DNA from 2 places in the Mesorhizobium sp. M0571 genome. Region 1 is predicted to be linked to the other one. Evidence: predicted binding sites of a transcription regulator. Region 1 holds the regulator's gene; the other holds the start of a gene.

Evidence for each region. The regulator LexA, encoded in region 1, represses DNA repair genes until DNA is damaged. The targets are predictions, from matches to a motif close to TGTTCNNNNTGTGTTCNG.
Region 2: recA (recombinase RecA) is a predicted target of LexA. The motif match lies at 1,521-1,538, and genes of this name have one in related genera.

What each region holds. Positions count from the first base shown of each region.
Region 1 is NZ_JAMYQT010000048.1:33,822-38,295, forward strand. It holds gene moaC (cyclic pyranopterin monophosphate synthase MoaC) at 1-65, shown strand, start outside; gene NKI85_RS31305 (molybdopterin molybdotransferase MoeA) at 65-1,270, shown strand; gene lexA (transcriptional repressor LexA) at 1,375-2,127, shown strand; gene NKI85_RS31315 (ComEC/Rec2 family competence protein) at 2,121-4,474, opposite strand, start outside.
Region 2 is NZ_JAMYQT010000016.1:54,877-59,350, forward strand. It holds gene NKI85_RS19790 (TfoX/Sxy family protein) at 70-393, shown strand; gene NKI85_RS19795 (carbohydrate kinase family protein) at 438-1,385, opposite strand; gene recA (recombinase RecA) at 1,663-2,760, shown strand; gene alaS (alanine--tRNA ligase) at 3,023-4,474, shown strand, end outside.

The DNA of each region.
Region 1 (4,474 bases):
GCAAATCCGGCGACTACAAGGTCACCGGGGTCACCGGAGATGGGACCACCGGGGCGGGCCGATAATGGCGCTGGTCCCAGTTGCCGAGGCGCTCGAGCGCCTGCTGCACGGCGCAGCAGCGCTGCCGGGCGAACGCGTCGCACTGCTGGATGCCGCAGACCGCGTGCTGGCGGAGCCGGTTGTGGCGCTCCGCACCCAGCCGCCGTTCAATGCCTCCGCCATGGACGGCTATGCCGTGCGGGCCGCCGATATCGCCTCCCTACCAGCAAAGCTTTCGGTGATCGGCATGGCGCCAGCCGGACGCGGCTTTGCCGGGGCGGTGCAGCAAGGGCAAGCCGTACGCATCTTTACCGGCGCGCCGCTTCCCGAAGGCGCCGACACCATCGTCATCCAGGAGAACGTCCGCGACCTCGGCGGCGGCAGCGTCGAAGTGACGGAGCCGACGGTGCAAGGGCGCAACATCCGCCGCCTCGGGCTTGATTTCGCCAAGGGCGACGTCCTGCTGGGCCAGGGCCGCCTGCTAGATCCGGCGGCCTTGTCACTGGCAGCATCGGCCAACCACCCCGAGGTCTGCGTGGTCAAGCGGCCGCTGGTCGCCATCATCGCCACCGGCGACGAATTGCTGCCGCCGGGCAGCGAGCTTGGCCCCGACCAGATCATCTCGTCAAACGCCTATGGCGTCGCCGCCGCCGCACAGTCGGTCGGCGCGCGCGCGCTCGATCTCGGCATCGCGCCGGACCGCAAGGAGGCGATCGCTGCGCTGGTGACAAAGGCGGTGAAGGCCGGCGCGAATGTCATCGTCACGCTGGGTGGTGCCTCGGTCGGTGACCACGACTTCGTCCATGACGTGCTGACCGGGCAAGGCATGACCCTCGATTTCTGGAAGATCGCCATGCGGCCCGGCAAGCCGCTGATGTTCGGGCGGCTGGGCGACATCCGCTGCATCGGCCTGCCCGGCAATCCGGTGGCAAGCCTGGTCTGCACCCAGCTCTTCCTGAAGCCGCTGCTGGCGCGGCTCGGCGGCCGGGCCTTTCAGCAGGATATACGTCGGGCGCGGCTCGGCGCTGCCATGCCGGCCAATGATCTCAGGCAGGATTATGTGCGGGCTGTTGTCAGGCACGACGCCGGCACGCTGGTGGCGACGCCGTTCGGCATTCAGGATTCCTCAATGCTGAAAATGCTGGCCGATGCGAACGGGCTGATCGTTCGCGCACCGTTCGCACCCGCCGCGGCGGCGGATGCTCCCTGCGACGTGCTGATGTTACGCTGAACAAACCGTCAACACATTCATTAAACTTTAAACAGTTGCGGAACACAAATGGAACAGATAGTGTTTGTTCTGGGTTTGTTTTTCTGATTCTGTTGGGGGTCGCTATGCTGACACGCAAACAACACGAACTGCTGATGTTCATCCACGAAAGGCTTAAGGAAAGCGGTATCCCGCCCTCCTTCGACGAGATGAAGGAAGCGCTCGACCTGGCTTCCAAATCAGGAATCCACCGGCTGATAACGGCGCTGGAGGAGCGCGGCTTCATTCGCCGTTTGCCCAACCGGGCCCGTGCCCTGGAGGTGCTGCGCCTGCCCGACTCGATCGCCCCAGGCCTCAATGCGGCACGCAAGTTCTCGCCGAGCGTCATCCAGGGCAGTCTTGGGCAAGGCGGTCCTGGGCAGGGCAGCCTGGGACGGCAAGGCAAGCCGACATCGTCGCGCGTCCCTGCAGCCGGCAATGACGACGATGTCGTCGTCGCCGTGTCGATCCCGGTGATGGGCCGCATCGCCGCCGGTGTGCCGATCGACGCCATCCAGCACCAGACGCATTCGATCTCCGTGCCGCCGGACATGATCATGGGCGGCGAGCATTATGCGCTTGAGGTCAAAGGCGATTCGATGATCGAGGCCGGCATTTTCGACGGCGACACGGTCATCATCCGCAATGCCGATACGGCGAGCCCCGGTGAGATCGTGGTGGCTCTGGTCGACGAGGAGGAAGCGACGCTGAAGCGGTTCCGCCGCAAGGGCGCCTCGATCGCCCTGGAAGCCGCTAATCCGGCCTATGAGACGCGCATCTTCGGGCCAGACAGGGTCAAGGTGCAAGGCAAACTCGTCGGGCTGATCCGCCGCTACTGAGTTGCGCCCTTGGGTGTGGTGCCGGCTTTAGGCTTGTCGGCCTTGCGATATGGCGGCAGGCCTCTGGCCTCGCGTGAAAACTTCCGCTGCATATGCCAGGGCCGGTATGATTTTTCGACCGCGAAGCGGATTTCTGCGCGCGTTGCCGCTTGTGGATCGAAATACACGGCGGCACTTCCCGCGCGCGCCAGTTGCCGTTTGGTGACGACGAGGACCAGCCGGTCGTAGTAGCAGGGGTTATGGGCGGTGGCGTCGTCGATGACGATCAAACTGGCAAAAGCACAGGCTGGCCGCGCAGTATCCCGGTCCTTGGCTTGCGCGACAATCGCACCGGATGGATGGCGGGCAAGGCAGAGGCCCTCCGTGCAAATGAAAGGCATGCCCGCTGGCAGATCGGCTGGGTCGGCAATGTCGAATTGCGGGTCGTTCTTTCCCGGTGTTTCCGGCGCGACGATGGCCTCGGAGGTCAGGGCGCGTTTCCAGTTGTCGATGGTGAATTCATTCGGGCGTGCTCGGTTGACCGCGAGTTCACCGCTGCCGATCGGCAGCGCGACCAGCCGTGCGTCCTCCGAGATCAATACGTCGGGTGCGCGCGTCTGCGTAGTCGTCAGCAAGCCGGCGAGCGCGAAAGGAAGTGCCGCGAGCCGCAGCCAGGTCGTGGCCATGCTGGCAATTATGAGACCGATCGTCACCAGAAGGACCGATCTCAGCGAAATCAGCCCGACCGCGTCGATCGGCGAGCGCTCGGAGATCCATCCGGACAGGGCGATCATCGCCGTCAGCCCCTTGCCCATCACATAGAGGAAAGGCCCATCCGCGCCGAACGGCATCGCCAGCGCGCTGAGGACCGCGCAAGGCATGACGACCAGCGAGACAATGGGCATGATCGCCAGATTGGCGAACAGGCTGAGCGGCGCCACGCGCTGGAAATGCCATATAGCGAAAAGCGCCGTGGCGCCCCCTGCAATGATCGAGGTCATCGCGAGGCCGCCCATGCCCAACAGAACCTTTCGGGTGGCGAAGCGTAGCGGCGACCGCCGCGGTGGCGGCGTGGTGGCCCTGCCGGCGCGGTAATCGGACCAGCCGGCATAGGCGCCGACAAGGGCCGCAGTCGCGGCGAAGGACATCTGGAAACTCGGACCGACCACCTCGTGCGGCGACACCAGGATGACCGCGATGGCCGAGATCGCCAGATTGCGCATGGTGAGCGCGGCCCGGTCGAACAGCACGGCGATAAGCATCACCGCCAGCATGATGAAGCTGCGTTCGGCCGCCACCACGATGCCGGAAAAGACGAGGTACGCCGCAATCGAAAAAAGCGCGGCGGCTGCGGCATATTTCTTGACCGGCCGTCGCGATGAGAAGTTGGGAAACAGCGCAAAGGCGCCGCGCAGGAGGGCCATGATGGTGCCGGCGACCAACGCCATATGCAGCCCTGAGATGGAGATGATGTGGTAGATGCCGGTACGCCGCATCGCTTCGTTGATCTCCTCGGGAATGCCGGCGCGCACGCCGACGATCAGCGCGGCTGCAATTTCCCCCTCGGCGCCGCCGATGCGGCTGCGGATATGGTCGGCGATCGATTCGCGGGCATCCTCGACCGCCGAAGAAAGCCGCGCAGCAAGCGGCATGCCGCCCGACGGCACGACTTTTGGATTGCCGAGGAAAAAGCCGCTGCCGCCGATACCGGCAAAATAGCTGTCGAAGGAGAAGTCGTAGCTGTCGGGCCGCACCGGGCCGGTCGGCGGCAGCAGCCGCACATAGCCGGTGATCTCGGAACCTGCGGTCAGCTCAGCCGGTATCTTCATCGCCGAAACGCGGACCCGTTCCGGCATGTAGCGCAGTGTCGGCCGGGCGGTCGAGATCACGTCGATCGTCAGCCTGATGCGGCCGCTCGCCATGGGCTCGAACGACACGACGCGACCCGTCAGCCGCGTCGAGATTTCGGAACCGAGCATATGCGTTCCGACACGCCAGGTCTCGAACTTGGCGGCAAGCACGCCAAGCGCGCAGAGCAACGCCACCATGAAGCACAGGCGGGTTCTGGGCCACGACCGCGAGAGGACGGCACAAAGCGCCGCGAGGAGCACGATTGCGATCGGCTGTGGAAAGGACGGCTCCACCGCCAGCGAGAAATACACAACCACCCCGCATGCCAGGAACACCGGCACCAGCAAGAAGGCGACGCCGCGGTCGAGTTCAAGGCCGGCCGCCGAGGCTACGCCCTTGCGGATGCTGGACGGTGCAAGGAGCCGCCAGCGCCGGCGCAGACGCACGATGGGCTCGACCGCAGGCACCGTAACCGTTGCTGGATCGCCCGCCGGCAGGATCCGGGGATCAATGCGCG
Region 2 (4,474 bases), on a different contig from region 1:
TTCTGAACTTGTCAGGATGGTGCCGGTTGCGGCGATGACAAGGGGAAATCCCGATGACATGATCGCCGCATGGACAACGAGCGCATAGAAGAGCTTTTCGAAGGCCTCGGGCCGGTCAGCATCCGCAAGCTGTTCGGCGGTAAAGGCATCTACTTCGACGGCGTCATCGTCGCCATCGTCATCCGCGGCGAATTGATGCTGAAGGCCGACGCCGAAAGCGCCCCGGATTTCGAAGCGGCCGGTTGCCGGCAATGGACCTATACCGGCTCGCGCCATGGCAAGCTCGTATCGATGCCCTATTGGAGCGTTCCAGAAAGCGCTTTCGACGATCCCGATGAGATGGCGATCTGGGCGCGCCGGGCCTATGAGGCGGGACGGCGCGCCGGCAAGTAGGCTGCGCCGGTCCGCTAGCTGCCGCCGGCAATCCAGGGCGCACTTCACGCCAGTTCGCGCGCCTCGGGCACCAGCGCCAGTGCCTCGGCAAAGCCGGTGCCGCTGAACGCCGCAGCCGTATCGGCGCTCTCGACGACGGCGAGCATCGCCGCGGCGACGCCTTCACGCAGCGCCGCGCGCAGCGTCAAGCCGCGCAGCAGGGCGGCGATCGTCGCGCCCGCCAGCACGTCGCCGGCGCCGGTCACGTCGGCCCGCTTTTGTGGCAGCGGCGGCGAGATCGAAAAAGCGCCGGCTTCGTCGAAACCGAGCACCGGTCCGCCGCCGGCGGTCACCACGCCGCCTTTCAAGCCTGCATGTCTCAGCCCGTCGACGATGCCGCGCCCGTCGGCATCTATGTCCACGCCGGCGAGCACGCCGGCCTCTTGCCGGTTCATGAAGGTCAGCGCCAGAAGGTCAAGCACCGGCGTCAGCCGCGCCGCTCTGCTGGACGAGACCGCAAGCGCAAAGACCGGCTTGCCGGCAGCGAGCGCCGCCAGCCGCTCCAACGCGGTCGACGGCAGGTTGGCGTCGCACAGCACCGCGTCGGCGGTGCCGATCGCCTCACGCACCTTGGCGCGGCGGATCTGCTTGGGAAGCGCCAGTTCGTAGAGCACCATGTCGGCAAGGCCGGCGATCAGCCCACCGTCGCTATCGACCAACGCCGTATGGCTCGGCGTCGCGCGATCGAGGAACACCGCCGACAGATCGGCAATGCCGGCCTCGGTGATGGCGCGTAAAACCGTGTCGCCTTGGGCATCGCCGCCGCGCACCGAAAGCAGCGAGGCCGAGACGCCGCGCCGCACCGCACAGCGCAAGGCGTTGAAGACGGCGCCGCCGACATGCTCGCGCATCGTGCCGGGGTTCGATGCGGCCGGCACGAAGGCGCCGACAAGCCGGCCGCGCCGCTCGATATAGGCGCCGCCCACGGCCAGGATCGTCGAGGATTTCATCATGCCGGCAAAATGACCTTTGCTGTTGCCCGGGAGGAGACTAGGTTGCCCTGCGGAAGCCCGCAATCACAGGCGCGATTCGCAACATGGCAGTAACGGCCCCGCATAGGATGCAGGGTATGTCTCCCGCCGAAAGCGCGAAACAAAAATAGAACAAATCGCGATATCGTTTGTTTTTCAGGTGCTTGCCGTCCGTTGACAAACGAGAACAAATAAGGTACATTCTAACAAGGATTACGGGATTGTCCGGCCTTCATTGACGACCACGGGGTGATGTATCATGGCTCAGAATACTTTGCGGCTTGTAGAGGACAAAGCGGTGGACAAATCAAAGGCTCTGGATGCGGCGCTGTCGCAAATCGAGCGTGCCTTCGGCAAGGGCTCGATCATGCGGCTCGGCGCAAACGAGCAGGTCGTCGAGATCGAAACGGTGCCGACCGGCTCGCTTGGCCTCGACATCGCGCTTGGCGTCGGCGGCCTGCCGCGCGGCCGCATCGTCGAGATCTACGGGCCGGAAAGCTCGGGCAAGACGACGCTGGCGCTGCACACGGTGGCCGAAGCCCAGAAGAAGGGCGGCATCTGCGCCTTCGTCGATGCCGAGCACGCGCTCGACCCGGTCTATGCCCGCAAGCTCGGCGTCGATCTCGAAAACCTGTTGATCTCGCAGCCCGATACCGGTGAGCAGGCGCTTGAGATCTGCGACACGCTGGTGCGCTCCGGCGCCATCGACGTGCTGGTCGTCGATTCGGTGGCGGCGCTGACGCCGCGCGCCGAAATCGAAGGCGAGATGGGCGATTCGCTGCCCGGCCTGCAGGCCCGCCTGATGAGTCAGGCACTGCGCAAGCTCACCGCCTCGATCTCGCGCTCCAACACCATGGTCATCTTCATCAACCAGATCCGCATGAAGATCGGCGTCATGTTCGGTTCGCCCGAGACGACGACCGGCGGCAACGCGCTGAAATTCTATGCCTCGGTCCGCCTCGACATTCGCCGCATCGGCTCGGTCAAGGATCGCGACGAGGTCGTCGGCAACCAGACCCGCGTCAAGGTCGTCAAGAACAAGCTGGCGCCGCCCTTTAAGGTGGTCGAGTTCGACATCATGTATGGCGAGGGCGTGTCCAAGACCGGCGAGCTGGTCGACCTCGGCGTCAAGGCCGGCGTGGTCGAAAAGTCGGGCGCCTGGTTCTCCTACAATTCCCAGCGTCTCGGCCAGGGCCGCGAAAACGCAAAACTGTTCCTGCGCGACAATCCCGACACGGCGCGCGAGATCGAGCTGGCGCTGCGGCAGAATGCCGGGCTGATCGCCGAGAAATTCCTTGAGAACGGCGGCTCCGAAAGCAGCGACGACGGTTTCGAGGACGACGCCGGCGCGATGTAGGCTTGGCGAGCGACGCCCCGCGGAGCTTCAGCCAGGTTTCGGTTGATGTTTTGATCTGAGTTTGCTTAATCGATGCGTTTCGAACCGCCGGCCCCGTGCCGGCGGTTTGCGTTTTATGGCGGGGCAGAAGCCATTTCAAAGTGCCGGTGAAGGCCGTGATTTGAGCCCGTTTCGTGTTTCTGGACAGGCTGCGGTGCGACCGCTAAAAGGCCATGTCTATTTTCCGCCGATGGCCGGCGGTTCTCTCGAAAAGGCAGTATTCATGAGTGGCGTCAACGAGATCCGGTCGGCATTTCTCGACTATTTTCGCAAGGAAGGTCACGAGGTCGTCGCGTCGAGCCCGCTGGTGCCGCGCAACGACCCGACGCTGATGTTCACCAACGCCGGCATGGTGCAGTTCAAGAACGTTTTCACCGGTCTGGAGAAGCGGCCCTATTCGCGTGCCACGACCGCCCAGAAGAGTGTTCGCGCCGGGGGCAAGCACAACGACCTTGACAATGTCGGCTACACTGCGCGCCACCTGACCTTCTTCGAGATGCTCGGCAATTTCTCCTTCGGCGACTATTTCAAGGAGCGCGCCATAGAGCTTGCCTGGAACCTGATCACCAGGGAATTCGGGCTGAAGAAGGACAAGCTGCTGGTCACCGTCTATCACACCGACGACGAGGCCGCCGCCTACTGGAAGAAGATCGCCGGCTTTTCCGACGATCGCATTATCCGCATCCCGACCTCTGACAACTTCTGGGCAATGGGCGACACCGGACCTTGCGGGCCGTGCTCGGAGATATTCATCGACCGTGGCGAGCATATCTGGGGTGGCCCTCCCGGCAGCCCTGAGGAGGATGGCGACCGTTTCCTTGAATTCTGGAACCTGGTGTTCATGCAGTATGAACAGGTGACGAAAGACGAGCGCATCGACCTGCCACGTCCGTCGATCGACACAGGCATGGGCTTGGAGCGCATGGCCTCCATCCTGCAAGGGGTTGAAAGCGTCTTCGAAACCGACCTGTTCCGCCACCTGATCGACGCTGCGTCGTCCACGCTTGGCCGCGATCCGGATGCGGACACTGTAGGATCGTTCCGCGTCATAGCCGACCACCTGCGTTCGTCCTGCTTCCTGGTGGCCGATGGCGTGCTGCCGTCCAATGAAGGCCGCGGCTATGTGCTTCGTCGTATCATGCGCCGCGCCATGCGCCATGCGCAGTTGCTCGGCGCCCGCGATCCCCTGATGTGGCGCCTGGTGCCGGCGCTGGTGCGCGAGATGGGCCAAGCCTATCCCGAACTGGTGCGCGGCGAACAGATGATTACCGAGACGCTGAAGCTTGAGGAAACCCGTTTCCGCAAAACGCTGGTGCGCGGCTTGGGCTTGCTTTCGGAGGCGACGGAAAAGCTGGCCGCCGGCGACATGCTGGATGGCGAGACAGCCTTCAAGCTCTACGACACCTATGGCTTTCCGCTCGACCTGACGCAGGACGCGCTGCGCCAGCGCAACATCTCGGTCAATCTTGCCGGCTTCACGGATGCGATGGAGCGGCAGAAGGCGGAGGCGCGCAAAAGCTGGGCTGGTTCCGGCGAGGCAGCGACCGAGACGGTGTGGTTCGCGGTGCGTGAGAAGACCGGCGCCACCGAATTCCTGGGCTACGAGACCGAGCAGGCGGAAGGCCTCATCCAGGAGCTGGTCAGGGACGGCAAGACCGTCGATAGCGCCGGCAAG